4 regions of the Pseudomonas sp. RL_15y_Pfl2_60 genome follow, and region 1 is predicted to be linked to each of the others. Evidence: predicted binding sites of a transcription regulator. Region 1 holds the regulator's gene; each other region holds the start of a gene.

Region 1 (7,494 bases):
GTTGTCCAGCCGCCGCAAAACCGAGGTCACAGGTATGCAGGTTAAACGCTTTTTTGCTGCCGATATGCGTCAAGCCATGAAGCTGGTTCGTGAAGAACTGGGCGCTGATGCGTCGATCATCGGTAATCGCCGCGTTGCAGGCGGTGTCGAGTTGACCGCTGCGCTGGATTACCAGGTTCCTGCGGCCCCGGTGCGCCAACCGAATCCTGCCCTGGAAACCGAGTTGCGCAAAACACAGTCGAAAATTGCTGCGGCCCATGCTGAATTGAGCCTGCGCGTTGAGCCTGAGGTGGCCAAGGATTTGCAGCTATTTGCTGAGTTGTCGGCGCAGGTTGAAAGCCCGCTGGATGCTGCCGTGCGTGCGTCTTCCAAAGCGGCGGCTGCGGCGGTTGATCAAAACACTATCGATGCCATGCGTTCAGAGTTGTCTGGTCTGCGTGAGCTGATCGAAGTCCAGCTCGGTTCTATCGCCTGGGGCCAGATGCAAACCCGTCGGCCTCAACAAGCCAATCTATGGCGTCGCCTGCAGCGCATGGGCTTGCCGGCAGACGTCGCCCGGCCCTTGCTGGAGCGCGTCAGCGAGATTGCCGAGCCTCGCCAGGCCTGGCGCATGTTGTTGGCGCATATGGCTCACGCCATTCAGATCCCCAAGCAAGAGCCTCTTGAACAGGGCGGTGTTATAGCCTTGGTCGGGCCAGCAGGCATGGGCAAGACCACGACCATTGCCAAGCTGGCCGCACGCTACGTGCTGAAGTTTGGCGCACAGAATATTGCGTTGGTCAGCCTGGATAGCTATCGCATCGGCGCTCAGGAACAGTTGAAAACCCTGGGCCGCATCCTTAATGTGCCGGTGACTCTGGTTGATCCCAGCCAATCGCTGACCCAGGTCATCACGCCCTTGATGCGCAAACGCGTGGTTTTGATTGATACTGCAGGCTTGCCGGCAAATGACCCGGCGCTGCGGATGCAGCTTGAAGCCTTGTCGAGCCGCTCGATTAATGCGAAAAACTACCTGGTAATGGCCGCGACCAGTCAGAATCAGGTACTGAAATCGGCTTATCATAGTTACAAGCGCTGTGGGCTTATGGGTTGTATTCTGACTAAACTGGATGAAGCAGCAAGTATGGGTGAGGTTCTGGGGTTGGCGATGAGTCAGCGCCTGCCAGTTGCCTACGTGACTGATGGCCCCCGCATTCCTGATGATTTACAGCTGCCGCGCAGCCATCAGTTGGTCAGCCGCGCAGTTGGCCTTCAAGCTCAAGAGGAACCCTGTGAAGACACCATGGCTGAAGTCTTTGCGGGCCTTTACCAGCAACCGGCAAAACAGGCGAGTTGATGCGTCACCACATGATCTTTGATACAGCTTGCATGCAAGCTTGTTGTGTTCATCTTAGTCGAAGCTCAATGGACAAGATGCTTCTGACCAACGTGAACAAGGAGCGTAATTAAATGGCTATGCACCCAGTGCAAGTAATTGCAGTTACTGGTGGTAAGGGCGGCGTCGGTAAAACCAACGTATCCGTCAACCTGGCAATGGCGCTGGCCGAGGAAGGCAAGCGCGTAATGCTGATGGATGCTGACTTGGGGCTGGCGAACATCGATGTACTGCTGGGGCTTACACCGAAGCGTACGCTGGCAGATGTCATCAGTGGCGAATGCGACATGCGCGACGTGGTTATCCAGGGGCCATGCGGTATTCGCATTGTGCCTGCTGCGTCAGGCACGCAAAGCATGGTCCAGTTATCACCCATGCAGCATGCCGGTTTGATCCAGGCGTTTAGCGACATCAGTGAAAATATCGACGTGTTGATTGTCGACACCGCTGCCGGAATCGGCGACTCGGTTGTCAGCTTCGTTCGCGCGGCGCAAGAAGTGCTGGTGGTGGTTTGTGATGAGCCAACGTCAATCACCGATGCCTACGCCCTGATCAAACTGCTCAATCGCGATTACGGCATGAATCGCTTCCGGGTGCTGGCCAATATGGCGCACACCCCGCAAGAGGGGCGAAACCTGTTCGCTAAACTGAGCAAGGTCACAGACCGTTTCCTCGATGTTGCACTGCAATACGTCGGCACCGTTCCTTATGACGAGTCGGTACGCAAAGCCGTGCAGAAGCAACGTGCAGTTTTTGAAGCATTTCCACGTTCAAAATGCTCCATGGCGTTTCGAGCAATAGCCCAGAAGGTCTGCACCTGGCCTTTACCTGCCAATCCGCGCGGGCATCTGGAGTTTTTTGTCGAGCGTCTGGTGCAACAACCTGCTACTGACACGCCGGCATGACAGCGGCGTCTGGACTTCGAATGTATAGCAAAGCGCAAGGTAAAGACTTGCAACATCAGCTGATTGAACGGTATGCGCCACTGGTCAAGCGGATTGCCTATCACCTTTTGGCGCGCTTGCCCGCGAATGTCCAGGTCGATGATTTGATTCAAGCCGGGATGATCGGCTTGCTTGAAGCTTCAAAAAAATACGACGGCTCCAAAGGTGCAAGTTTTGAGACTTTTGCCGGTATTCGTATCCGCGGCTCAATGCTCGATGAAGTGCGCAAAGGTGATTGGGCACCGCGTTCGGTGCATCGCAATAGCCGCATGGTCAGTGATGCAATTCGATTAATTGAAGCAAAAACAGGTCGTGACGCTAAAGATCACGAAGTTGCGGCCGAACTCCAATTGAGTCTCGAAGATTACTACGGCATTCTTGGCGACACTTTGGGCAGCCGCCTATTCAGTTTTGACGACCTGCTTGAGGACGGAGAAAATAGCGGCCTGCATGAAGATGTAAGTAACGGTCAGTCAGGGCCTTCACGCGAGTTTGAGGAAGAGCGCTTTCAAAAAGCACTTGCCGATGCAATTGGCAACTTGCCAGAGCGCGAGCAATTGGTTCTTTCGTTGTATTACGACGAAGAACTCAACCTCAAGGAAATCGGTGAAGTGCTGGGCGTGAGTGAGTCTCGGGTAAGTCAATTGCACAGCCAATGCGCCGCACGTTTGCGCGCGCGCCTGGGTGAGTGGCGAGCCGGATAATAGTTGGATACTGAAAACCTTGTATAGCGAGGCACGCATGTGCCTAGCCAGGCCGGTTTCACGATTATAGGGTGCATTCAGGCTGCTGAATGCACTGGGGAAGGTACGGAGGTCGACTTGGACAAGAACATGAAAATCCTCATCGTTGATGACTTTTCAACGATGCGCCGCATTATTAAAAACCTCCTGCGTGACCTGGGGTTTACCAACACTGCTGAAGCCGATGACGGCACAACCGCACTGCCAATGCTGCAAAGCGGCAGTTTCGATTTTCTGGTGACTGACTGGAACATGCCGGGAATGACCGGTATCGAGTTGTTGCGCGCAGTGCGTGCGGATGAACGGTTGAAACAACTGCCAGTACTTATGGTGACCGCTGAAGCCAAACGTGACCAGATCATCGAGGCTGCGCAAGCCGGTGTGAATGGCTACGTGGTGAAGCCCTTCACTGCTCAAGTGCTTAAAGAAAAAATAGAAAAGATATTTGAGCGTGTAAACGGCTGATGTCTGCGCTGAGGTTGTTATGGAACACGATGATTCCCAAGTGGGTGACTTTGAATCGACCCTGAAAAGTAATGCCCACCAATTGCTCGAAAGCCTTGAACGCGGCAATTTTGGTGATGCGGTCCAGGTTATCAATGAACTGAACAAAGTGCGCGACCGTGGTCTTTATCACGAAGTCGGCAAGCTGACGCGCGAGTTGCACAGCGCAATAGTCAACTTCCAGCTTGACCCGCGCCTACCGCATGCGACTGAAGTCTCGCAGATTACCGACGCAACCGAACGCCTCAATTACGTGGTGACGATGACCGAAGATGCGGCCAATCGCACCATGGATCTGGTCGAGCAAAGCGCGCCGCTGGTTAATGATATCCGAACCGAAGCGCAAAGCCTGAGTGCCGATTGGGGGCGTTTCATGCGCCGCGAGATGGGCGCCGAGGATTTTCGTGAGCTGGCCAAGCGGGTCGAGTTGTTCCTGGTCAACAGCGAACGAGACAGTGGCAAGTTGTCAGGGCACTTGAACGACATCCTCTTGGCGCAAGACTACCAAGACTTGACTGGCCAGGTGATAAAGCGCGTCACCCAGCTGGTCACTGAAGTTGAAAGCAATCTGCTCAAGTTGATGCTCATGGCCACTCAGGTTGATCGCTATGCAGGCATCGAACATGACCAGGAAGCATTGCGTGCAGAAAAACAACAAGAAAAAAATCCATCTCAGGGTGAAGGTCCGCAGATTCATGCCGATAAGCTTGATGACGTCGCTGCAAGTCAGGATGACGTCGATGATCTGTTGTCCAGTCTGGGATTTTAGGAGCACGTCCATATGAGCTTCGGCGCCGATGAAGAAATTCTCCAGGACTTCCTGGTAGAGGCCGGCGAGATACTCGAACAATTGTCCGAGCAGTTGGTTGAGCTTGAGAGCCGCCCGGATGATATGAATCTGCTCAATGCGATTTTTCGGGGATTTCACACAGTTAAAGGCGGTGCCGGTTTTCTCCAGCTTAATGAGCTGGTGGAGTGCTGCCATATTGCGGAAAACGTCTTCGATATATTGCGCAAAGGTGAGCGCCGGGTCGATTCGGAGTTGATGGACGTCGTGCTTGAAGCGCTGGACGCCGTCAATGGCATGTTCAGTGAAGTACGTGAAGGTGTCACGCCCACTGCCGCGACCCCGGAGCTATTGGCCGCGTTGGCCCAGTTGGCTGAGCCAACGCCTGCAGCAGGTGCCGCTAGCCCAGCGCCAGTTGCCGAACCGGTCATTGCACCGACTGCCTCAGTGTCGACTGCCGCAGCATCGACTGCCGCAACTTCCAACGATATTACCGACAGCGAATTTGAACAGTTGCTCGACGCCCTTGGCGAAACTCCGCAACAGGTCGATGCCCCGGCGGCCAGTGATGAAATCACTGACGATGAGTTTGAGTCGCTACTTGATCAATTGCACGGCAAGGGCCAGTTCGCCGCGGGCGAGGTTTCAGCTAGCCCAGCCAAAGTTGAGGCAGCTCCTGAAGCTCCGGCTGGCGAATCGACCAGTGACGAGATCAGCGATGATGAGTTTGAAGCCTTGCTCGATCAGTTGCATGGCAAAGGCCAGTTTGTAGCGCCCAAGGCGGTTGAGCCTGCGGCTGCTTCAGTGCCGGTTGAAAGCGCTTCTGCGCCAGCGGTTGCCGGTGATGAAATCAGCGACGACGAATTTGAAGCCTTGCTTGACGAGTTGCACGGCAAGGGCAAGTTTAGCGAGCCGGTGGCCAACGTTGCCGGTTCTGATGTGCAACCTGTCCAGGTCGCTGCGGCTGTCGCCAAAGCCGCACCGGCCAAAGCCTCGGCACCTGCACCAGCTCCTGAAAAAGCGGCTCCAGCCAGCGAAGCTGAAACCACGGTTCGGGTTGATACCGCGCGCCTTGATGAAATCATGAACATGGTTGGTGAGTTGGTACTGGTGCGTAATCGCCTGGTTCGCTTGGGTGCAAGCAGCAACGATGAAGCCATGGGCAAGGCGGTATCGAATCTTGATGTGGTCACTGCAGATTTGCAGACCGCAGTGATGAAAACCCGCATGCAGCCAATCAAGAAGGTATTTGGCCGCTTTCCACGCCTGGTTCGTGACCTGGCCCGTAACCTGAAAAAAGAGATCAGCCTGGAGCTGATTGGCGAAGAAACCGACCTGGATAAAAACCTGGTCGAGGCCCTGGCCGATCCGCTGGTGCACTTGGTGCGCAATGCGGTTGACCACGGCATTGAGTCGCCCGCTGAACGTGAAGCGGCAGGCAAGTCGCGCGGCGGCAAGGTGGTGTTGTCGGCCGAGCAAGAAGGCGATCATATCCTGTTGATGATCACCGACGACGGCAAGGGCATGGATGCCGACGTATTGCGTGCCAAGGCCGTCGAGAAGGGGTTGTTGGAAAAAGACGCAGCAGATCGTCTCAACGAATTTGAATGCTACAACCTGATCTTCGCGCCCGGCTTCTCGACCAAAACCGAGATATCCGACGTGTCCGGTCGGGGTGTCGGCATGGATGTGGTGAAGACCAAGATCTCTCAGCTCAACGGTACGGTCAACGTGTTCTCGGTCAAGGGCCAAGGCTCGAAGATCGTGATTAAAGTGCCATTGACCCTGGCCATCATGCCGACCTTGATGGTGATGCTGGCTGACCAGGCGTTTGCTTTCCCGCTGGTCAACGTTAACGAAATTTTCCACCTCGACTTGTCGCGCACCAACATTGTTGATGGCCAGGAAGTGGTCGTGGTGCGAGAGAAGGCTTTGCCATTGTTCTACCTCAAGCGTTGGCTGGTAAAAGGCGCAGCGCATGAGGAACAGCATGAAGGTCATGTGGTGATTTTGACTGTCGGCAGCCAGCGCATTGGCTTTGTCGTCGATCAGTTGGTGGGGCAGGAGGAAGTGGTGATCAAGCCGCTTGGCAAGATGCTTCAAGGCACGCCCGGCATGTCGGGTGCGACCATCACGGGGGACGGGCGTATTGCGCTGATTCTCGATGTGCCGAGCATGCTCAAACATTACGCACGCCGCATGTGACTGTCGCCCGCGCAGCTTTGTCTGCGCGGAAAAGGAGCTCTAATGGCTGTAAAAGTATTGGTAGTGGATGACTCCGGTTTTTTTCGCCGTCGAGTCTCTGAAATCCTTTCCTCAGATCCGAATATCCAAGTCATCGGCACGGCAACCAACGGCCGTGAGGCGATCGATCAGGCGCAAAATCTCAAGCCTGATGTGATCACCATGGATTATGAGATGCCGATGATGGATGGCATCACGGCAGTGCGTAACATCATGCAGCGCTGCCCAACACCGGTACTGATGTTTTCCTCGCTGACTCATGAAGGCGCTCGCGTTACGCTCGATGCGCTGGACGCGGGGGCGGTTGATTTCCTGCCGAAGAATTTTGAGGATATCTCGCGTAATCCGGACAAAGTTCGCCAGCTGCTCTGCGAGAAAGTCCACAGCATTGCACGCAGTAACAGGCGCAGCCTCAGCTCGGTGCCTGCGGCTGCACCGGCGCCCGCCGCGACCTCTACATCTGCCGCAACCCCTTTGCCCAGGCGAACCACAACGCCGCTGTCAACAACTGCACGAGCGCCTGTAGAAACAGCAAAACCTGCAACTGCGCATGCAGCGGGTCATGTCAGCAGTGCGGCGCCGAAGCATCGGGCTTACAAACTCGTAGCGATAGGCACATCAACCGGCGGGCCTGTGGCATTGCAGCGCGTGCTCAGCCAGTTGCCTGCCAATTTTCCGGCACCGATTGTCCTGATTCAACATATGCCGGCGGCGTTCACCAAGGCTTTCGCTGAACGCTTGGACAAGCTGTGCCGGATCAGCGTTAAAGAAGCTGAGGATGGCGATTTGTTGCGTCCGGGCTTGGCTTTGCTGGCGCCCGGCGGCAAGCAAATGATGATTGATGCACGGGGCTCGGTGCGGATTCTACCCGGTGATGAGCGGCTTAACTACAAGCCT
Region 2 (7,494 bases), on a different contig from region 1:
TCAGGCAACACCGGTTATGACATCGTGGTGCCGTCCAACAACTTCCTGGGCAAACAAATTCGTGCTGGCGCGTTCCAGAAGCTGGATCGCAGCCAACTGACTAACTGGAAGAATCTAGACCCGCGCTTGATGAAGCAGTTAGAGACCAATGATCCGGGCAACATGTATGCCGTGCCGTACCTGTGGGGTACCAACGGCATCGGCTATAACGTCGAGAAAGTCAAAGAAGTACTGGGCGTTGACCACATTGATTCGTGGGCGGTGCTGTTTGAGCCAGAGAACATGAAGAAGCTCACCACCTGTGGTGTGTCGTTCCTTGATTCCGCCGATGAAATGATCCCGGCGGTGCTCAACTACATGGGCCTCGATCCAAACAGCAAGAACCCGGATGACTACAAGAAAGCCGAAGAGAAGCTTCTTGCAGTGCGGCCATACGTGACCTACTTCCACTCATCAAAATTCATCAGTGACTTGGCTAACGGCAATATCTGCGTGGCTGCGGGTTTCTCCGGTGACGTACTGCAAGCAGCAGACCGTGCTGAAGAAGCAGGCAAGGGCATTGATATCGCTTATGCGATTCCCAAGGAAGGTGGCAACCTGTGGTTCGACATGATGGCAATCCCTGCGGATTCGAAGAATGTCAAACAAGCCCACGCCTTTATCAATTACTTGCTGCAACCAGAAGTCATTGCCGGGGTAAGTGATTACGTGGGTTACGCCAACCCTAACCTCAAGTCCGCCAAGTTCATGGACCAGGAAGTTAGCACCAACCCATCGGTTTACCCCCCTCAAGAAGTACTGGATCGCTTGTACATCCAGCAAGAAATGCCTCGTAAGATCCAGCGTCTGATGACACGCAGCTGGACGAAGATCAAGTCGGGACAATAATTTTAAGCAGCCCGCCGCCAAGGTGGCGGGCGCGATTTCGCGGGAGTTTTGGTAATGGCAGTTGCTTCTAGTACCTATAAACGGGTTCTTGAGGGCGATCAGCAACCGAAAGAGGTGCTGGTTAAAATCGAGCGTGTAACCAAGAAGTTTGATGAAACGGTTGCCGTTGATGACGTCTCTCTGACTATCAATAAAGGCGAGATCTTTGCCTTGCTGGGCGGCTCTGGCTCGGGTAAATCAACCCTGCTGCGCATGCTTGCCGGTTTTGAACGACCGACCGAGGGGCGCATCTTCCTCGACGGTGAAGACATTACCGACATGCCGCCCTACGAGCGCCCGATCAACATGATGTTTCAGTCTTATGCACTGTTCCCGCATATGACAGTGGCTGAAAACATCGCCTTCGGCCTCAAGCAAGACAAAATGCCAAAGGCTGACATCGAGGCGCGTGTTGCCGAGATGCTCAAGCTGGTGCACATGACCCAGTATGCCAAGCGCAAGCCGCATCAATTGTCCGGTGGTCAGCGCCAGCGTGTTGCACTGGCTCGCTCGCTTGCAAAAAGCCCGAAGTTGCTGCTGCTTGATGAGCCGATGGGCGCACTGGATAAAAAGCTGCGCTCGGAGATGCAGCTGGAACTGGTCGAGATTATCGAGCGCGTAGGCGTGACCTGCGTAATGGTAACGCACGATCAGGAAGAGGCCATGACCATGGCCCAACGCATCGCAATCATGCACTTGGGTTGGATTGCTCAGATCGGCAGCCCGATTGATATCTATGAAACCCCGACCAGCCGTCTGGTTTGTGAATTCATTGGTAACGTCAACCTGTTCGAAGGCCAGGTGGTGGAGGATCATGAGGCCCATGCCCTGATCGACAGCCCAGACCTTGAGCGCAATATATTTGTCGGTCACGGCGTCAGTACTTCGGTCCAGGACAAGAGCATTACCTACGCGATTCGTCCTGAAAAACTGCTGGTGACCACGGAGCAGCCATCGTTCGAATACAACTGGTCACGCGGTACTGTCCACGATATCGCCTACCTTGGTGGCCATTCGGTTTTCCACGTCCAATTACCAAGTGGCAAGATCGTCCAGTCCTTCGTTGCCAACGCTGAGCGTCGCGGCGCACGGCCAACCTGGGACGACCAGGTCTTCGTCTGGTGGGAGGACGATAGCGGGGTGGCATTGCGCTCATGAACATATCCCGAAGCATCAGTCGCCGGATGCCCAAGGGCCGGCATGTCGTAATCGGCATTCCGTTCATTTGGCTCTTTCTGTTCTTCCTGCTGCCTTTCATCATCGTGATGAAAATCAGCTTTGCCGAAGCAGATGTCGCGATTCCGCCTTATACCGAGATCTACACCTGGGCTGAAGGCCAGTTGTCGATCATTCTCAACCTGGGTAACTACATCTTCCTGACTGAAGATGAACTGTACTTGGCGGCCTATCTGGGCTCGCTGAAGATGGCCTTTATCAGTACGCTGATCTGCCTGTTTATTGGCTATCCGATGGCTTATGCCATTGCTCGCGCCAACAAGGAAATGCAGACGGTCTACTTGTTGTTGGTGATGATGCCGACCTGGACTGCGATCCTGATTCGGGTTTATGCCTGGATGGGGATTCTCAGCAACAACGGCATTCTCAACAGTTTCCTCATGTCGATCGGGGTGATCAGTGAGCCGCTGCAAATACTCAATACCAACTTTGCGGTGTACATCGGTATTGTTTATTCGTACTTGCCATTTATGATCCTGCCGCTGTTCGCCAACCTGGTAAAACACGACCATAGCCTGCTCGAAGCTGCCTCGGACCTCGGTTCAAGCACCTTCAACAGCTTCTGGAAAATTACCGTGCCCTTGTCCAAGAACGGCATCATTGCGGGCTGCATGCTGGTGTTTATTCCGGCGGTAGGCGAGTTCGTCATTCCAGAGCTGCTGGGCGGCCCGGAAACGCTGATGATCGGTAAAGTGCTCTGGCAAGAATTCTTCAACAACCGCGACTGGCCGGTAGCCTCGGCGTTGGCTGTGGTGATGTTGGCGTTGCTGATCGTGCCAATCATTCTGTTCAACCGTAACCAGGCAAAAGAAATGGAGGGCAGGGCATGAATAAGCGCTTTAGTTTCTCCAACATCATGCTGTGGGTCGGCTTCTTGTTCATCTACCTGCCGATGGTGATCCTGGTTATCTACTCGTTCAACAGTTCGCGCCTGGTGACCGTTTGGGGTGGCTGGTCGGTGAAGTGGTATGTCGGGTTGCTCGACAACACGCAATTGATCAACGCGGTACTGCGCTCGCTGGAAATCGCCTTCTACACCGCGATTTCTGCGGTGATACTGGGAACCATGGCGGCCTTTGTGCTGACTCGCGTCACACGCTTCAAGGGCCGCACCATGTTCGGTGGGTTGGTCACCGCACCCTTGGTCATGCCGGAGGTGATTACCGGTCTGTCGCTGTTGCTGCTGTTTGTGGCCATGGCTCAGTTGCTCGGTTGGCCGTCAGAGCGTGGCATTGCCACCATCTGGATTGCCCACACCACCTTCTGTACTGCCTATGTAGCGGTGGTTGTGTCATCGCGCTTGCGTGAGCTGGACTTGTCGATCGAAGAGGCGGCCATGGACCTTGGTGCACGACCCTTGAAGGTGTTCTGCTTGATCACCATTCCGATGATCGCGCCATCATTGGCCGCTGGCGCCATGATGTCCTTCGCGCTGTCGCTGGATGACTTGGTACTGGCCAGTTTCGTTTCCGGGCCAGGCTCAACCACCTTGCCGATGGAAGTGTTCTCGGCCGTGCGCCTAGGGGTCAAGCCTGAGATCAATGCCATTGCCAGTTTGATTCTGTTGTCGGTATCGCTGGTAACCTTCATGGCTTGGGCACTGACTCGACGTGCGGAAAACGCGCGTAAGAAAGCGGTTCAACAAGCAATTGATGAAGGCGCAAAAGCGACTTGGAAGCAAGCACCAAGCAGTGCTGAAAGCTGATTGATAATTGCTGGATTTAAACGGGCCTAATTGGCCCGTTTTTTATGCCTGCATATAAAGATCTGCTGTTGGGTGTCGATTAATAAATAGGTGCCTCCTCAGTAGTTGAGTGGATTAATACTATTGTACTGCTGACGAAAGTTAATTCAGGACGCATAGTTAAATAGTGGGTAATGGCTAAACAATAGCACTTGGCTGGAGCCACGGTTATACAGGCTGTATAGGTTTTGTTGCTGTTCGTACGCCTGTTTTTTTCGCGTTAAATTCTGTTTTGATAGGGCGGTTAAGGGATTAACTCAAACGTGTTAATTCAAAAGTAGTGTGCACGCAGTCATGCAGTAACAGGGGCAGTAACTTGTAATTTAATGCGGGGCCGGTGAGGGGCTTTTCATGTTTAATTCAATGCGTAAAACAGATCGACTCGAACAAGAGCGCGCCACCTGTGCTTTAGCTGAGGTCAACGCCAAGTTGGCCGCCATCAGCCGTTCCATGGTGATGATTGAATTTCTCCCTGACGGCATCATTCTCGATGCCAATCAGAACTTCTGTAAGGCCATGGGTTATAGCGCAGAAGAAGTTCGTGGCAAACACCACCGCATTTTCTGTGAGGAGTCTTATTACCGCAGTGATGCCTATACCAAGTTATGGGCTGATTTGGCCCGGGGCGAGGCGATCAGCGATACCTTTATGCGCCTGGACAAGTCGGGCCGTGAACTTTGGCTCGAAGCCAGCTACATGCCAGTTAAGAATGCCGACAATCAAGTCGTGAGTGTGATCAAGATTGCTTCCGATGTAACCCAGCAGATCCACCGAGAACGTGAAGGCAAGAGCATGATCAATGCCTTGAGCCGTTCGATGGCGGTGATTGAGTTCTCGCCGGATGGACACATCCTCAATGCCAATGAAAACTTCCTGAAAACCACCCACTACAGCCTCGACCAGGTCAAAGGCCAGCATCACCGGATTTTCTGTGACCGCAGTGAAAGCGAGTCGATCGAGTACAAGAATTTTTGGGCCTCGCTGAATCGGGGGGAGTTCCATTCCGGACGCTTTCAACGAGTCGACAGCCGGGGGCAACGAATCTATCTAGAGGCTTCCTACAATCCGCTCTTTGATGCGAATAATCGCCTCTACAAAGTGGTTAAGTTCGCCAGCGATATCACCGAGCAAGTGATTGGCCAGCAAAGTGCTGCTGAGGCTGCCCATGCCACCTCCCTGCAAACCGATACCTGTGCGCAGAAAGGCTCTTCGGTGATTCAGCAAACGGTCAAGGTAATTGAGGACATCTCCAAGGACCTGAATGACGCAGCCAAGAGTATCGATGCGGTTAACAAGCAGTCCGAGTTGATCGGCAATATTGTGCAGACCATTCGCGGCATTGCCGACCAAACCAACTTGCTTGCCCTCAACGCTGCGATCGAGGCCGCACGAGCGGGTGAGCATGGTCGTGGTTTTGCAGTCGTCGCCGATGAAGTCAGAAGCCTTGCTGCCCGTACCAGCAAGGCCACCCTTGAGATTGTCGAGGTTGTGCGCCAGAACCATGAACTCTCGTTGAGTGCGGTCGAAAGCATGCGATCGAGTCTCGGCAGGACCGGACAAGGTGTTGAGTTGGCCAATGAGGCCGGTGAGGCGATTGTCGAAATTCAGCAAGGTTCACGGCATGTGGTGGATGCCATCAGCCATTTCAGTAACTCATTACGCCTGCAATAAGAGCACAGCAAAAGATCACTGCATCCATGCGATGGATGCAGTGGCGATCAGTGAGCTTCTTCGAGTTCGTCGTGTAGCAGGCCGAGGATCTGGCGTTTCATGCCGATGAACTGCTGATCCATTACCATGTCGAGGTCACGCGGGCGCTGCATGGGTACATCCAGCGTTTGCTTGATCCGGCCAGGCCGCGCGCCCATCACATACACCCGGTCACCGAGCAGAATGGCTTCGTCAATGTCGTGCGTGACAAACACCACTGTCTTCTTGCTGTGTTCCCAGATGCGCAACAGCAGCTTTTGCATTTGCATGCGGGTCTGGCTGTCGAGCGCGCCGAAGGGTTCATCCATCAACAGTATTTGCGGGTCATTGGCCAGTGCCCGCGCAATTGCCACGCGCTGCATCATGCCGCCCGAGAGTTGCTTGGGATAGTTATCAGCAAAGGGCGTCAGGCCAACCTCGTTGAGATAGAAATCCACCACCTCTTTGCGCTCGGCGCCAGGCATGCCTTTGCGCTTGAGGCCGAACTCGATGTTCTGGCGTACAGTCAGCCAGGGGAACAGCGTATAGCTTTGAAACACCATGCCGCGGTCTGCGCCAGGGCCGTCAACACGCTGACCGCCCACGTATATTTCGCCATCGCTGGGTTCAGCAAGCCCTGCAGTCAGATACAGTAGGCTGGATTTGCCACATCCCGACGGGCCGACAATCACTGCAAACTGCTGGTCCGGAACTTCCAATGAGACTGAATCCAGTGCCGTAAAAACGCCGCCTGACGGTGTGTCGTAACGTAGGCTGACGTTATCCACCCGCAGCCTGGCAATTGAATTGTTGGGTTCTGTTATTGGTGCCTGAATGTCGCGTCGCACTGCAGCTACTGCGCCCATGAAGCCACCTTTAAGCGTAAGAGTCGGAACAGTTGATCGGTCATCAGGCCAAGCAGGCCGATTATCGCGATCGCCAGAAAAATCACATCGACCTGAAAGCCACGCATGGCCTTCAAGCTCATGTAGCCCAAGCCGCTAGAGGCCGCCACCAGCTCTGCAACCACCAGGTAGGTCCAGGCCCAACCCATGGTTACGCGCAGGGTATCGAGAATCCCCGGCAACGAGGCTGGCCCAAGCACATGCATGACCACATCGCGGCGGCTGGAACCGAGGGTGTAGCTGGCATTGATCAAGTCCTTGGAAATGCCTTTTGACACGTCGGCGATCATCACCAACTGTTGAAAGAACACCCCAAAGATGATGACCGTCACGCGCTGTTCCAGGCCGATCCTGATCCACAAAATAAACAGCGGTACGAATGAGGTTACCGGCAAGTACCGGATGAAGTTCACCAAAGGCTCGAGCAGTGCCTGAACAATGCGAAAGCTGCCCATCAGCAGCCCCAGCGGTACAGCGACCAATGAGGAAACAACGAAACCTATGACCACCACTTCAACGCTGGCCAGCACATGTTTGCTCAATGTGCCATCGGCGCTTAGGCGCATCGCGGCGTCCATTACCGCGCCGGGGGTCGGTAAAAACATGGTTGGCACCACGCCGCCATACGAGAGTGCTGCCCACAAGCCAAAGACCAGAGTCCAGCAGGCGATGCTGGCGCTCAGGGTCAGGGTTGCGGGAAGCTCGACTTTTGGCGTCAGGCATCTTTGCAAGGTGGATTTTTGAGTTGCCATGCGGCGTCTCCGGAGCAATACGCAAGTGTCAGAAGGCCCGCCTTTGCCGTAACAAAGGGCGGGCAAAGAGGCTATGGCTTGACGAAGCGGGTATCGACCAAGTCGTCATAGCTGACGTTGTACGGCTTGCCCTGCAGTTCGCTCCAGGTTTCATTGGCCAAGGTTATGATGCCGGCGATGTCACCTTTTGCTTCAGCTGTACCGAGCAGCTTTTCACTCATGGCCTGGTCGTAGAAACGCA
Region 3 (7,494 bases), on a different contig from region 1:
GCTTACCTGTCTGAGAACGCTGCCAACCTGTAAGGGTTTGCCTTCAGGTGGGCCTGCTCACCTGAGCGTTACTTGGTGCAATAAAAAACCGGCCTAGGCCGGTTTTTTTATGTGCTGAGTTATGAGTTCAGCATCGAGAGCGCAGGGCTTTTAGTCGTCGAAGTCTTCCCAGCCACCCATCTCTTTCCAGCGATTGACAATGCCGCAGAACAGCTCGGCTGTCTTTTCAGTGTCGTAACGTGCTGAATGTGCTTCACGGCCATCAAACTCAATGCTTGCTGCTTGGCAGGCTTTGGCCAGAACGGTTTGGCCGTAAGCCAAGCCAGCCAGGGTTGCGGTGTCGAAGCTTGAGAAGGGGTGGAACGGGTTGCGTTTGATGCCGGTACGGGCAACCGCAGCATTAAGAAAACCAAGGTCGAAGCTGCTGTTGTGGCCGACCAGGATCGCCCGTTTGCACCCATTGGCTTTCAGCGACTTGCGCAGGCCACGGAAGATTTCAGTCAGCGCGTGCTCTTCACTCACCGCCATGCGCAGCGGATGGTCGAGCTTGATGCCGGTGAACTCCAGCGCCGCCTGTTCGATGTTCGCGCCGGCAAAGGGCTCGACCCGGAAGAAGTGAGTGTGATCTGGGTACAGAAACCCCTGCTCATCGATACCGACTGTGGTCGCGGCAATTTCCAGCAGTGCGTCAGTGGCACTATTGAAACCGCCGGTCTCGACATCAACCACTACCGGCAGATAACCACGAAAGCGGGCTGCCATAGGGTGACGCGGGCCTGAGGGGGCGTTGCTTTCCAGCTCTTCTTCGTACTGATCTTCACTCATGCGTTTTGCTCCAGCAAGCGCCAGCGCAAGGTTTCACCCGCACGCAGCGGGATAACTGTTTGCTCGCCGAACGGCAGGCTGGCCGGTACGTTCCAGTCGTCACGAACCAGAGTGATGGTTTCTGTGTTGCGCGGTTGGCCATAGAAGTCCGGGCCGTTGAGGCTGGCGAAGGCTTCAAGTTTGTCCAAGGCATTACGCTGCTCGAAAGCTTCGGCATACAGCTCGATAGCGGCGAACGCGGTGTAGCAACCGGCACAACCGCAGGCCGATTCCTTGGCATGCACAGCGTGCGGCGCCGAGTCGGTACCGAGGAAGAACTTGCGGCTGTCGCTGGTAGCGGCATCGAGCAGGGCTTCTTGGTGCACATTGCGCTTGAGAATCGGCAGGCAATAAAAGTGCGGGCGAATCCCGCCAACCAGCATATGGTTGCGGTTGTAGAGCAGGTGGTGAGCGGTGATTGTCGCGCCAACGTTAGCCGGAGCAGCTTTGACGAACTCAACGGCATCACGGGTAGTGATGTGCTCGAAAACGACTTTCAAGGTTGGGAAGCGCTCAACCACTCGACCAAGGTGCTCATCGATAAACTGTTTTTCGCGGTCGAAGATATCGATTTCGCTACGGGTCACCTCGCCATGAACCAGAAGCGGCAAACCGACTTCCGCCATGGCTTCAAGCGTGGCGAATATCTTGTCGATGCTGGTTACGCCGGAGTCGGAGTTGGTGGTCGCACCGGCTGGGTAGAGTTTGGCCGCATGTACAAAGCCCGAGGCCTTGGCGCTGCGAACATCTTCAGGGCTGGTCTGGTCGGTGAGGTACAGCACCATCAACGGCTCGAACTGGCTGCCTGCCGGGCGGACACTGAGTATGCGCTGGCGGTAGGCATCGGCTTCGCTGGTGTTGCGAACTGGCGGGACCAGGTTTGGCATGATGATGGCACGGCCAAAAGTACGTGCAACGTCAGCCACGGTATGCGGCAGAACAGCACCGTCGCGCAGGTGAATATGCCAGTCATCGGGACGCAGCAGAGTAAGACGGTCGATCATGGAGGCTTCCAGGCGGGTAAAACGTGGCTCGAATCCTACCGGAAAACCCCCGTCAGAGCACGCCATCCGTGTGCTTAACGCGCATATGTGCGACCAGTGTACTTAAGTTTTTGCGCCTGCAACCGATATCAAAGGCAAACCCGTGATTACGTGTGGAGCCCACCGTGCGCCAACTTTCTATTACCCCGCTGTGCCTGCTCATTGGCTTGAGCACGTGTTTGCCTGCATGGGGCATTAGCTTTCAGACGCGCCTGGAGAACGTTGAGTGGACGGTCGAGGGTGATAAGTTTGAGTGTCGCCTGTCGCAACCGGTGACGGATTTTGGCGTCGGTGAGTTCGTCAGAAAGGCCGGTGAGCAAGCCACTTTTCGTTTACAGACCCAAGGCCGTTGGCTGAGCGCCGGTTCGGCAACCTTGCTTGCGGCGGCTGCGCCGTGGCAGCCGGGGCGCTCGGATATCAACCTGGGGCGGGTCGGGGTTAATGACAGCAGTACGCCTTTCAATAGCTCCCAGGCTCAAGCAGGTCGATTGTTGGCGGGCCTGCTGGACGGTCGCAGCCCGCTGGTGCAGCACCTCAGGATTCAAGGCGGCGAACGGGTTGAAGTACGTCTGCTCCCAGTGAAGTTCAAGAAGGCCTACACCGATTACCTGGCCTGCACCGCCAAGCTGTTACCGGTTAACTTCAATCAGGTTAAGCAAAGCCGTATCGGTTTTCCCAATGGCGGCGTTGATCTCGATCCAATGGCTGAGGCCAAGCTGCAGATCCTCTTGGATTTTCTCAAGTCAGATCCTGCGGTAAATCGAGTATTGGTCGAGGGCCACTCCGATAATAGTGGCAGCCGTTTGACCAACCGCGACTTGTCCCGGCGCCGGGCGATGGCGGTCATGAGTTACCTGGAAGCGCACGGTGTACCAGCCGAGCAAATCACCATGCGCTTTCACGGCGAGCGCTACCCAATAGTGCCCAATAACAGCCCGGCCAATAGAGCCAAGAACCGGCGCGTATCGATCACCTTGGATAAAGTCCCCGAACAAGCAGCGGAAAAAGCCTCGGATGATCCCGCTCCGGCGCCAAAAGCTACGGTGCCGGCCGATCCCGCCGCGACTTCTTAGCCGGTTTTTTGCGGTCGCATCGACTAAACAATTTGTCGCCTCGTCGTCTTAAGCTGTCGCGCCTCTGTAAATTGGCCGCCAGGGTCAGTAGAATGGTCGGCTTTCCGCACAACCCCATGGAGTTCATGGCATGGCCGATGTAAACAAGGTAGTCCTGGCATATTCCGGTGGCCTGGACACTTCAGTGATCCTCAAGTGGCTGCAAGATACTTACAACTGTGAAGTAGTGACCTTCACTGCTGACCTCGGTCAAGGCGAAGAAGTTGAGCCAGCTCGCGCTAAAGCTCAGGCCATGGGCGTTAAGGAAATCTACATTGATGACCTGCGCGAAGAGTTTGTCCGCGATTTCGTCTTCCCGATGTTCCGTGCCAACACTGTTTACGAAGGCGAGTACCTGCTCGGCACCTCGATCGCGCGTCCGCTGATTGCCAAGCGCTTGATCGAGATTGCCAACGAAACCGGTGCTGACGCCATTTCCCATGGCGCCACCGGCAAAGGCAACGACCAGGTACGTTTCGAGCTGGGCGCCTATGCACTCAAGCCTGGCGTCAAGGTGATTGCCCCGTGGCGCGAGTGGGACCTCATGTCCCGCGAAAAACTGATGGATTACGCTGAAAAGCACGCCATTCCAATCGAGCGTCACGGTAAGAAGAAGTCGCCGTACTCGATGGATGCCAACTTGTTGCACATCTCCTATGAGGGCGGCGTGCTGGAAGACACCTGGACCGAGCATGAAGAAGACATGTGGCGTTGGACCAAGTCGCCAGAGCTGGCGCCGGACACTCCAACCTACATCGAACTGACTTACCGCGCGGGCGACATCGTTGCCATCGACGGCAAGGAAATGACGCCTGCAACTGTCCTGGCCGAACTCAACCGTATCGGTGGCGAGAACGGCATTGGTCGTCTGGACATCGTCGAGAACCGCTTTGTCGGCATGAAGTCGCGCGGCTGCTACGAAACCCCAGGCGGCACCATCATGCTCAAGGGCCACCGCGCCATTGAGTCGATCACCCTGGACCGCGAAGTCGCTCACCTCAAAGATGAGCTGATGCCGAAATACGCCAGCCTGATCTACAACGGTTTCTGGTGGAGCCCTGAGCGCACCATGCTGCAGCAGATGATCGACGCTTCACAGGCCAACGTTAATGGCGTGGTCCGTATGAAACTGTACAAGGGCAATGTGATTATTGTCGGCCGTAAGTCCGATGATTCGCTGTTTGATGCCAATATCGCCACCTTCGAAGAAGATGGCGGTGCCTACAATCAGCAAGATGCTGCTGGCTTTATCAAGTTGAACGCCTTGCGCATGCGTATTGCTGCCAACAAGGGCCGCAAACTGATCTAAGCTTTCAGTACGACCATCAAGCCTCATATAGCGCTGTCTATATGAGGCTTTTTTATGTGTCACTGGTTGGTGCGAGCAGGTGAGCAATAGGCTCATCGGTGGAGGTTTAGGCGTTTGAACCATGGCGGGCAGGCTTTGTGTTGTTCGCCTTACTAAGGAGTAGTGATCATGGGTAAATTATTAGTTGGTCTGTGTCTCGGCCTGTTTTGTCTGAATCTCCAGGCTGGGGTTATTGACCCCGATTGCACCCCTGAAAAAGCGGCCAAAAGCGCTGCCATGAAAGCCACCGTGGGTGTTGGTGGTCGCTGTGATGCAAAAGAAGCCGCCTCTGACAGCATGGGGCTGGACGACAAGAAGGATAAGGTCGATGACGCTAAAGATAGCGTCTCAGACAAAAAAGACCGGGCGCAGGATGTAGGCCACAAAACCCTCAAGAAAGCGCTTTAAAGCATTTTTCAGCAATCCAGGCCTAGCGCTCCAGGGACTTGATCGAGCGCAAGACTGGTCAGAATCCGTTAGGGCGCTCACAATAGGCTTTCATTGAGTAGAGGCCAGATAGTGGCCTTTTGCATTTGCCATAACGACTCTATGGAGCCTTTATCATGCGCTTGTTGCATACCATGCTACGCGTCGGCGATATGGATAAATCCATCGCTTTCTACACCGAAGTGCTGGGCATGACCCTGCTACGCCGTAAAGATTACCCGGAAGGTAAGTTCACCCTGGCCTTTGTTGGCTACGGTGATGAAGCGCACAACTCGGTGCTTGAACTAACCCAGAACTGGGGCACCGAAAGCTACGACCTTGGCAACGGCTACGGGCACATTGCCCTGGAAGTCGAGGACGTTTACAAGGCCTGTGATGACATTCGCTCGCGCGGCGGCAAGATTACCCGTGAGCCAGGCCCGATGATGCACGGCACCAGTATTCTTGCGTTTGTCGAAGACCCGGACGGTTATAAGATCGAGCTGTTGTCGCCCTCACGCAACGACTGATTTGTCGCTTGCCTGCCCAGGGCACTGCGCTGCAATCCAGCCGCTGAGCCCTGTGCATTTACTGCCACTGTCTACAAGGTAACCCTATGCACAATCCAGTCTCATCTGTTGATCCAGAAGGCCTGCTTGAATATTCGGTGGTGTATACCGATCGTTCGCTGAATCACATGTCGCAGTCATTCCAGCAGGTCATGAATGACATTTCGCGCACCCTCAAGCAGGTCTATAACGCTCACGCCGTGGCTGTAGTTCCAGGCAGCGGTACCTTCGGCATGGAGGCGGTCGCACGTCAGTTTGCTGGTGATAAAAAATGCCTGATCGTGCGTAATGGCTGGTTCAGCTACCGTTGGACGCAGATTCTCGAGATGGGCAAGATTGCTGCGCACAGCACCGTACTTAAAGCGCGACCTGTAAGCACTGAGCCCCAGGCAGCGTTCGCCCCAGCACCGATTGAAGAAGTGGTTGCTGCAATTCATCGGGAAAAGCCTGACGTTGTCTTTGCACCACACGTTGAAACCTCATCAGGAATCATCCTTCCAGACGCCTACATGCGTGCCATTGGCGAAGCCGTGCACGCGGTTGGCGGTATCTTTGTGCTCGACTGCATCGCCTCAGGTGCGCTCTGGGTTGATATGCAGGCCAATGCCGTGGATATCCTGATCAGCGCGCCGCAGAAAGGCTGGAGCGGCTCGCCGTGCTGTGCATTGGTTATGTTCAGTGAGTTGGCCCGTGAGCGCATCGAAAGCACCGAAAGCAGCAGCTTTGCTTGCGACCTGAAAAAATGGTTGCAGATCATGGGCGCCTACGAACAGGGCGGTCACGCCTATCACGCGACCATGCCAAGCGACTCACTGGTGCGCTTTCGTGATGTGATGAAAGAAACCGAGCAGTACGGTTTTGATGTGGTGCGCAACGAGCAACAGGTGCTTGGCGATAACGTTCGTTCCTTGCTGGCTGAGAAGGGCTTTAAAAGTGTGGCTGCGGCGGGCTTCGAAGCGCCGGGTGTGGTGGTTTGCTACACCGAGGATGCGGATATCAAAAGCGGTAAGAAGTTTGCTGCGCACGGCTTGCAGATAGCCGCTGGCGTGCCGCTGATGTGTGATGAACCTGCAGATTTCCAGACTTTCCGCCTGGGCCTGTTCGGTCTTGATAAGCTCAATAACCTGAAGCGCACGGTAGCGACTTTGGCAGACGCCTTGGATAAGGTGCTGTCTGAGTAACCACGCGTTGAACAAGGGTAAAACAATGCAATAGCGCTGGCTTTGGGCCGCGCTATTGCGTTTCAACCTGCTTAGTCAATCCTGTTGCGCTATATGCGTCAGGAAGGACCGTTGAAGCAGGGCAGTGCTTACAAATCGAAATCGTATTCAGCCAGCTGTTTGTTCAGGCGGCGTTCGTCCAGAAAATTATCAATGATACGGCGCTTGGTCAGGTTGGTTTTCGCCACCTCAACCGGTGCATCGTTGTCATCGCTATCGTCTGAGACAAAGTCGTCGTCGAGGTCCAGGTCTTCTTTGTCAGTGCTCATATCTTCCACTCCGGGCTGTGCAAGCCATTTGCGCACCTTATAGCGGCAAAATCGCAGCGGGTAAAAAAGATTTTTTCAATCAGGAGGATAGAAAAGTCACTGCAAAATCAATCGTCAGATGTTTTCTGCTTGAATTCGCACAAATCTTCAATACGGCAACTGCCACAGCGCGGCTTGCGTGCCTGACAGACGTAGCGGCCATGGAGGATCATCCAGTGGTGCGCATCCAGTAGAAAATCCTTGGGTACAAACTTCAGCAGCTTCTTTTCAACCTCAAGCACGTTCTTGCCCGGGGCGACGCCCGTGCGGTTGCTGAAGCGAAAAATATGGGTGTCGACCGCCATGGTGAACTGGCGGAAGGCCGTGTTGAGCACCACATTGGCCGTCTTGCGACCCACGCCTGGCAGCGCTTCAAGTGCTTCGCGGGTTTGCGGCACCTGGCTGTCGTGCAACTCGATCAGCATGCGGCAGGTTTCGATGATGTTTTTTGCCTTGCTTGGATACAAGCCAATGGTTTTCACGTACTGGCACAGGCCGTCGTAACCCAGGGCGTAAATCGCTTCCGGGGTATTGGCAACCGGGTAGAGCTTGGCTGTGGCCTTGTTCACGCCAACGTCGGTGGCTTGAGCCGAGAGAATTACCG
Region 4 (7,494 bases), on a different contig from region 1:
TGATCTTGATCAGCTTTATGCCGAGGCCAATCAGCAATTGGTCGCAGCAGGTATCCTGCCTGAGTTGAAATCGGCGCCTGTTCGTCGTGCCCCGGCGCAGGGCCAGGCTGTAAACCGCAACACCACCGGTGAAGCGGGGCAGCATTCGGCTGTGGCTGGCGAGTTTGCCGAACAGGATGTACAAGAGGTTTTCAGCGCACTGCAGGGTTTGCTATCCCAGGCTCGCGGCTCGCTCACTCAGCGTCAGGCGCCTGCCGATGCCATGCCTATTACCAGTAATGACCTGATGCGGCTGCTGTCACATATGCAGCAGCGTGCGCCAGTGCAGGTCAGCGCCGAGTTCGATTTGCGCGATCAGCTTGAGCAACTGCTCAGCCGTGCCAGCGCCAAGAGCGGTAAGACACGGGTTGTGGGTGAAGTCGATGAGGACGTCATCAACCTGGTGTCGATGCTGTTTGAATTTATCCTTGATGACCGCACCTTGCCGGATTCGTTAAAAGCGCTGATTGCGCGCTTGCAGATTCCGATGCTCAAGGTCGCGGTACTCGACAAAACATTTTTCAGCCGCGGCAGTCACCCGGCCCGCCGCTTGCTCAATGAAATCGCAGCCGCCTCCTTGGGTTGGGGCGATCAGGACAATGCGCAGCGCGACAGCCTGTTCCAGAAGATTGAGCAGATCGTGCAGCGTCTGCTCAATGACTTTGTAGATGATCCACAGATTTTCTCCGAGTTGCTCAGCGACTTTATGGCGTTTACCGTCGATGAGCGCCGCCGCAGCGAGTTGCTTGAGCAGCGCACCCGTGATGCAGAAGAGGGCAGCGCCCGCTCTGAGCTGGCGCGCAAGCAGGTTGAACAGGCGCTTAATCAGCGCTTGTTGGGAAAGAAGCTGCCTGAAGTCGTGGTGCGTTTGCTGCAAGAGGGTTGGAGCAATGTGCTGACCTTGACTTGCCTCAAGCATGGGGTTGAGTCAGACGAGTGGAATGCTGCGCTGGCGACCATGGATGATTTGATCTGGAGCGTTGAACCCCATGATGATCCGCAAGCGCGCCTGCGCTTGTTGGAATTGGTACCAGGCTTGCTCAAGGCATTACGCGAAGGCATGAGCAGTGCAGCCTTTGATCCATTTGCCACCAGCGAGTTTTTCAGTCAGCTCGAGAGCCTGCACGTTCATGCATTCCAGCGTTTCAAGCGGATCATGGCCGGGCCGGTGGCTGAGAAGGTTAGCGAGCAAAACCAAGCGTTGCTTGATGCCGGGATCGAAGTGCCGTTGCTGGAAGTGCCGCCCGCTGATGAGCCAGACGTAGCGCCTATGGTCGAAGTGGTCGAAGAGATCGTGCTGTTGGCCCCGGGTGAGACCGAGGCGCCGCAGGCGGAAGTCGCCTTGCCAGACGATGATGAGATGCTGCCCAAGGTTGATGCGTTGCGCGTGGGCAGTTGGGTTGAATTTGTTGAGGACGATGAGCACAAGCTGCGCTGCAAGTTGGCGGCGATCATCAAGCCAACAGGCAAGTACATCTTCGTAAACCGTACCGGCATGAAGGTTCTGGAGAAAACGCGTATGGCTCTGGCCATCGAATTCCGGCGCAATGCCATACGTTTGCTCGATGATGCGTTGTTGTTTGATCGTGCGCTTGAGTCGGTCATCGGTAATTTGCGCCGCTTGAAGAACAGCTGATTTTTCAGGGGATCTTCAAACGAACGCCCAGCCTAGTGCTGGGCGTTTTGCTGTCCGGGTCTTGGTGATTGTGTGGTCGTGGTGGACAAGCTTCGCGTTGTCGCACCCTACGGCTGGTGTTTATCTCGTAGGGAGGACAGCGCTTTTCTGTCCGCCGTTTATGGCGCGACACATGGTTGCTTGGTGGTTCTTGGTGGACAAGCTTCGCGTTGTCGCACCCTACGGTTGGTGTTTATCTCGTAGGGAGGACAGCGCTTTTCTGTCCGCCGTTTATGGCGCGACACATGGTTGCTTGGCGGTTTTTGGTGGACAAGCTTCGCGTTGTCGCACCCTACAGGTGATGTTTATCCCAGCGCTTTTCTGTCCGCCATTTATGTTGGGCAAGGTTTAGAGCGGTTTTCCGCTTGGCCCTGTCACCTTGCTGCTCTAGAGTAGTCGCCTGTTTAGAGGAATGTGTATGCAACTGGATTCTCGTACAGGTTGGTTTCAAGGGATTCGCCACTGTCCTTCACCTAACTGCAATGAGCGCCCGGCGGGGGAGGTCTCGTTGTTGGTGATACACAATATAAGCCTGCCGCCAGGCGAATTTGGTGGCGGCCACGTTCAGGCTTTTTTCCAGAACCAACTCGATGTCGACCAACACCCGTATTTTGCTGAAATTGCCGCGCTGACTGTGTCCGCGCATTTTTTGATTGAGCGTGACGGGTTGATCACTCAATTTGTCTCCTGTTTGGATCGAGCCTGGCATGCGGGCGTTTCGTGCTTTGACGGTCGAGAAAACTGTAATGATTTTTCCTTGGGTATCGAGCTTGAAGGCACCGATGAACTGCCGTTTAGCGATGCGCAATATCATGCATTGAAAACCCTCACTTTAGCCTTGCAACGTGCTTATCCGCAGATCACTCTGGAGCGCATGCTTGGTCACAGTGATATTGCACCTGGACGTAAAACCGACCCGGGCCCGGCGTTTGACTGGCAACGTTTGCGCTCTGGTTTGACTGAACAATAGAGGCTTATATGAATTTTTTGGTGTTGCTGCTGGTGCTCTGGGTAGAGAAATTTTCGTCCTGGCGCAGCGCCGTCCAGCAGGATGGCCCCTGGTTGCGGCTGCTGGCCAAGGTTGAACGCAGCAAAAAGCAACCGGCTACGCCATGGCTGACGCTGCTTGGCATGCTGGCTTTGCCGCTGGTTATCCTGGCGCTGGTTCTCACTGTATTGTCGTCCGTCGCCTATGGCTGGCTGGCCTTGCCTGTTCATTTGCTGGTTGTGGTCTACAGCCTTGGGCGTGGCGACCTGTGGGTCGCACTTGGGCCTTTTCGCGACAGTTGGCGGCGCAGTGACAGTGAGTCGGCTTATCTTGTGGCACGGCGCGATCTGGACATTGATGCCCAGGACCCTGAAACCCTATTGACCAATGTGCAGCAGTATCTGGTCTGGCAGGCCTATCAAAGTTTCTTCGCGGTGATCTTCTGGTACGCCTTGCTTGGCCCGCTGGTTGCGCTGGCGTATCGATTGTTGGCATTGATCGAGGAACATTCGCAGCAACCGGCGTTGCAATCACGGGCCAGCCAGTTACGCCATGCATTTGACTGGTTACCCGCTCGCTTGCTCTGCATCAGTTTCGGCCTGGTTGGTAACTTTGTGGGGGTTAGCCGGGCGTTGCTGCATGAGTTGCTAAGCTGGGATATCAGCGCAGCACGGCTTGTCGCCAATGTCGCCAGGGCCGCCAGTGAAGTGTCTGCACCAGTGCTGGGGGAGGCTGGCGTCAATAGCCTTGATGAGCTCTGGCAGTTGCTGGTGCGCTGCGCAATTCTTTGGTACGCGGTCTTCGCACTCTGGACCTTGCTGCTCTGATAGTCAGGCCATGTTCCTTGATAAATAGCGCTCGGTAGGCGGGGCTTATTGGGCGATATTCAGTCCGTCACTTACCTTAAGTTACAGAGAATCAGGTCGATAACAGGTATACATTGTCCCTCGCAGATGCGATGGATTGTGCTGCCTGGTCAATCGTCCTGTTCTGCTGCGTGAAGTAAAAGGTGGTCCGTCTGAGAACCGCCAATTAATAAAAATAATTCGATCTGGAGATGTCTTGTGAAGACTGCGTTGTATCCGGCCATCGCCCTGATGAACCGCCTCAGCTTCGGCATGAAGTTTGGTTTGATCAGTATCTTGTTTTTCCTGCCCATGCTGGTGACCAATTATTTCCTGATGCATGACGCTTATCGTCAGTATCAGGTGAGCGAGTCTGCGCGCAACAGCATTGAGCTGCTATCAGGCTCGCTGAAATTACGTCGAGACGCCGAGCTTTACGCCAACTTACTCAGTGTTGATGCCGAACTTGGTAGTAATAGCGCTGGCAGCGGCTTGGCTGACGAGCTGAGCGCGACCAAGAGCTCGATCGAGAATATTCTGGCGGGCCTGCAGCCAGCTGTCAGTGCCGAGGCGGATCTTGCGGAGTTCAATGCCCAATACGAGCAGGTAAAGGCGGCGCTGCAGGCGATTGAGGCAGAGCCATCGCTGCGCAGTAAAGTCAATCTAGGCCGTGAATTGCTAAGCCGGGCTGGTGTATTCAGCAAGTTGATTGCCAGTCAGGCGGGCTTGATCCAGGACAGTGAACGGGCTGTGCGCCAACTGACCAATCTGCTGATCAGCAGCATGCCCCAGGTGACTCAGGCCCTGGGCCAGGGCCGCGAGTTGGGGGCCGCTACGCTGGGTCAGGGGTTGTTGAACTCGGCCGACAGTAATACTTTCGCGGATTTGCTTGAGTCTTTGGAAACCCTGGGCGCTGCTTATTCGGTTGATGTTCAGCAGGCATTGAGCGCCAGCGAGGATGTGCGCATGGCACTGGCGGGATTGGCCGACGCCAGCCAGAAGTCGCTGCCTGAGGCGATCCGTTTGTTCGAGGATCGAGTCGTAGTTGCCGATTCGCTGGATGCGCCATGGCGCGCCTTTTTTACCGACACCACGGCTTTGATCGCCAAGACCTATGCTTTAAGCGATGCGGTGGTCAGCCTGCTTGATCAGCGGCTTGAGACGCGTGTGCAGGCCAGTCAAAACCGAATGGTGCTGATGGCTGTTGCGCTGGGCCTGGTTTTGCTGCTGATTTTCTATCTTTACAGCGGCTTCTATGTGTCGGTTCGTACCAGCCTCAAGCAGCTTGGCTTGACCATGAATCAAGTTGCCACAGGCGACATGACCGTCAGTTTCAAGGCCAGCAGCCAGGACGAGGTCGGGGAGCTGGGGCTGGTGTTCAACGGCACTGTGGTGAAAATCCGCGAGTTGATCAATCGCGTGGGGCAAACGGTTGTCGAGGTCGAGCGCCAAGCCGGGCGGGTTGAGTCTGTATCTGCGCAGAGTAACCAGGCGGTTGCAGGGCAATTGGGACAGATCGAGCAGGTCGCCACGGCGATGAACCAGATGTCAGCAACTGCGCAGGAGGTGGCAAGTAGCGCCGCGGCCGCAGTGGGCAGTGCCAACAGTGTCAATGATGAAACCATCAACGGCCGTGCCTTGCTTGAGTCGCAAGTCAGCAGTATCCAGCGACTTGCCGGCGAGATTGATCAATCGGTGTTGGTCATCAATCAATTGGCCAGCGACAGTGCGTCGATTTCCCAGGTACTGGATGTGATCAAGGGCGTGGCTGAGCAGACCAATCTGCTTGCACTCAATGCGGCGATTGAAGCTGCACGCGCCGGCGAACAGGGGCGGGGCTTTGCCGTGGTTGCAGATGAGGTGCGCAATCTGGCCAAGCGCACGCAGCAATCAACTGAAGAAATTGAAGTGATGATTTCCAAGTTGCAAGGTGGCGTGGGCGCGGCGGTCAAAACCATGGGTGTGAGCCATAAAATGGCGGATGACACGGTGAGCGAGTCGAGCAAAGTGCAAGCTGCTTTGGAAAATATACTGGGCGCAGTGGGCATGATTGTTGATCAGAACCAACAAATCGCCGCCGCCGCCGAGCAGCAGACTGCCGTTGCCCATGACATCGACCAGAATATCGTGCAGATCAACCAGGCGGGCGAGCGCACTGCAGAAGGCGCCAGCGATACCGAGCAAGCCAGTCGTGAGCTGTCTGCGCAGGTGTCGCAACTCAAGCAATTGATTGGCGCATTCCGCGTCTAAAACATATGGCCCAAGCCCGCAATGACGCGGGTTTGTGCTTATTGGCTGCCGGGAAGGCTGGCGCGTTTAGCTCGACCAGCCGAATAATGCCTCGGCGTTGGCGCTGGTAATTGACGCAAGCTGTTCGGCGTCGACTTTGAAGTGCTCGGCCAGTGCGCGACAAATATCCGGCAAGTGTTCAGGGCTGTTGCGCTGTTGCGGATACATTGCCGGCGGCATATCCGGCGAGTCGGTTTCCAGCACTATGGTGTCGAGGGGAAGTCGCAGCAATACGCGGTGCATGCGCAATGCTTGTGGCCAGGTCGGCGCACCACCAATGCCGAGCTTGAAGCCGAGCTTGATGTATTCGCTGGCTTGTTCATAACTGCCAGCAAACGCATGAATAATACCGCCACGCTTTAGCCTGATGCGCTTGAGTGTGGCGATAACCTCTGCGTGCGAGCGCCGCACATGAATCAATGCCGGAAGCTCAAACTCAGCCGCCAGCTGCAATTGTGCTTTGAACCAGTGTTGTTGCTGTTGCCGGTCAAGGGTCTCAATAAAATAGTCGAGACCAATCTCGCCAACGGCACAGAGTTGCGGATGTCCGTGCAGGCGTTGCAGCCACTCGCGTAATTCTTGCAAATGGGTGTCACGATGATCTGCCAGGTAGATTGGGTGTAACCCCAAGGCGGCATACAGGCTTTTGTTGCCCTCAACCATTTGCCACACACGCTGCCAGTTGGCTTGATGCACGCCTAGAATCACCAGGCGCTCAACGCCCAGCTTGTGGCTGCGTGCCAGCACTTCAGCGCGGTCGGCGTCGAAGTCTGGGAAGTCGAGGTGAGTGTGTGTGTCGATCAGGCGCATAGTCTGCAACGGTGTTTAAGGTCGTCTGCCTAGCATCGACGATTTTACCCTGAAGCGCCACTTTCAAGCCTGGGCCTATTCAGGGTTGCCTGGTTCCGGTGCCTGTTTTGTTTGCGCTGAGGCGGCTGCGGCTGCGGTTGCGCTGTCCTGCTGTCTTTTGCTGCGCCGCTTGGCAATGGATTCACGCTCGACATCCAAGACCTGCATGGCCAAGGCGCGGTACAGCGGTACAGGGGAAATGCGGCCTGAGATTGCACTGGCCAGCAGGCTGGCGGCCAGAATGGGCAAGGCCATGTCTTGGCTGTGCGAGAGCTCGATGGTGATAACCGTGGCGGTCAGCGGTGTGCGAGTGACACCAGCAAGGTACGCCGCCATGCCAATCAAGCCAGCTGCCTGCAGGCTGATGCCGGGTATCCAGTCGGTCACCCAGGGAGCGAAGCTGGCGCCCACCGCTAATGAAGGTGAAAACAGCCCGCCGGGAATACCCGCCAGATAGGAAACCACGTTGGCGAGGAATTTCCAGATGATAAAACTGGCATCGGTGACTGGCTGGCCTTCAAGAATGGCCCGGGTTTCGGCATAGCCGGTGCCGAAGACATGTTGCCCGGAGATCAGCCCGAGCAGCGCCATGATCAAGCCGCAGATACCCGCGAAGATCACCGGACGCTTTGCCCGCCATGCAGCCATCAGCGCCAACGGGCCTAGTTTGGCTGGCAATACCAGGCGACAGTACAAACCGCCTGCCAAGCCGCCTGCAGCCCCGCAAACCAACACCGCAAGCCAGTCGCGACTCAGCGGTAACTCGGCACTGAGCTGGCCAAAATAACTGTAATGCCCCATCAAGCCAA

What was found. The regulator FliA, encoded in region 1, starts transcription of late flagellar genes. The targets are predictions, from matches to a motif close to CTAAAGTTTNNNNNNNNNNNGCCGNTAA.
Region 2: a site for FliA is predicted at 4,128-4,155, ahead of AACY26_RS14930 (methyl-accepting chemotaxis protein). Genes of this name have one in related genera too.
Region 3: a site for FliA is predicted at 1,970-1,997, ahead of AACY26_RS13500 (flagellar protein MotY). Genes of this name have one in related genera too.
Region 4: a site for FliA is predicted at 3,605-3,632, ahead of AACY26_RS04830 (methyl-accepting chemotaxis protein). Genes of this name have one in related genera too.

What each region holds. Positions count from the first base shown of each region.
Region 1 is NZ_CAXAOE010000002.1:789,352-796,845, reverse strand. Features, by position in the region: gene flhF (flagellar biosynthesis protein FlhF) at 35-1,336, shown strand; gene fleN (flagellar synthesis regulator FleN) at 1,450-2,280, shown strand; gene fliA (RNA polymerase sigma factor FliA) at 2,277-3,023, shown strand; gene AACY26_RS08810 (chemotaxis response regulator CheY) at 3,153-3,527, shown strand; gene AACY26_RS08805 (protein phosphatase CheZ) at 3,547-4,335, shown strand; gene AACY26_RS08800 (chemotaxis protein CheA) at 4,348-6,558, shown strand; gene AACY26_RS08795 (protein-glutamate methylesterase/protein-glutamine glutaminase) at 6,601-7,494, shown strand, end outside.
Region 2 is NZ_CAXAOE010000005.1:141,465-148,958, forward strand. Features, by position in the region: gene AACY26_RS14910 (polyamine ABC transporter substrate-binding protein) at 1-888, shown strand, start outside; gene potA (polyamine ABC transporter ATP-binding protein) at 943-2,085, shown strand; gene AACY26_RS14920 (ABC transporter permease subunit) at 2,112-2,993, shown strand; gene AACY26_RS14925 (ABC transporter permease subunit) at 2,990-3,868, shown strand; gene AACY26_RS14930 (methyl-accepting chemotaxis protein) at 4,259-5,578, shown strand; gene AACY26_RS14935 (ABC transporter ATP-binding protein) at 5,626-6,462, opposite strand; gene AACY26_RS14940 (ABC transporter permease) at 6,450-7,253, opposite strand; gene AACY26_RS14945 (ABC transporter substrate-binding protein) at 7,325-7,494, opposite strand, start outside.
Region 3 is NZ_CAXAOE010000004.1:388,217-395,710, reverse strand. Features, by position in the region: gene AACY26_RS13515 (peroxiredoxin) at 1-33, shown strand, start outside; gene rnt (ribonuclease T) at 151-825, opposite strand; gene pyrC (dihydroorotase) at 822-1,868, opposite strand; gene AACY26_RS13500 (flagellar protein MotY) at 2,033-2,980, shown strand; gene AACY26_RS13495 (argininosuccinate synthase) at 3,111-4,328, shown strand; gene AACY26_RS13490 (hypothetical protein) at 4,497-4,775, shown strand; gene gloA (lactoylglutathione lyase) at 4,931-5,323, shown strand; gene AACY26_RS13480 (aminotransferase class V-fold PLP-dependent enzyme) at 5,410-6,543, shown strand; gene AACY26_RS13475 (PA3496 family putative envelope integrity protein) at 6,672-6,851, opposite strand; gene nth (endonuclease III) at 6,959-7,494, opposite strand, start outside.
Region 4 is NZ_CAXAOE010000001.1:1,019,278-1,026,771, reverse strand. Features, by position in the region: gene AACY26_RS04845 (DUF1631 domain-containing protein) at 1-1,675, shown strand, start outside; gene ampD (1,6-anhydro-N-acetylmuramyl-L-alanine amidase AmpD) at 2,133-2,684, shown strand; gene ampE (regulatory signaling modulator protein AmpE) at 2,693-3,529, shown strand; gene AACY26_RS04830 (methyl-accepting chemotaxis protein) at 3,767-5,797, shown strand; gene AACY26_RS04825 (TatD family hydrolase) at 5,864-6,646, opposite strand; gene AACY26_RS04820 (chloride channel protein) at 6,722-7,494, opposite strand, start outside.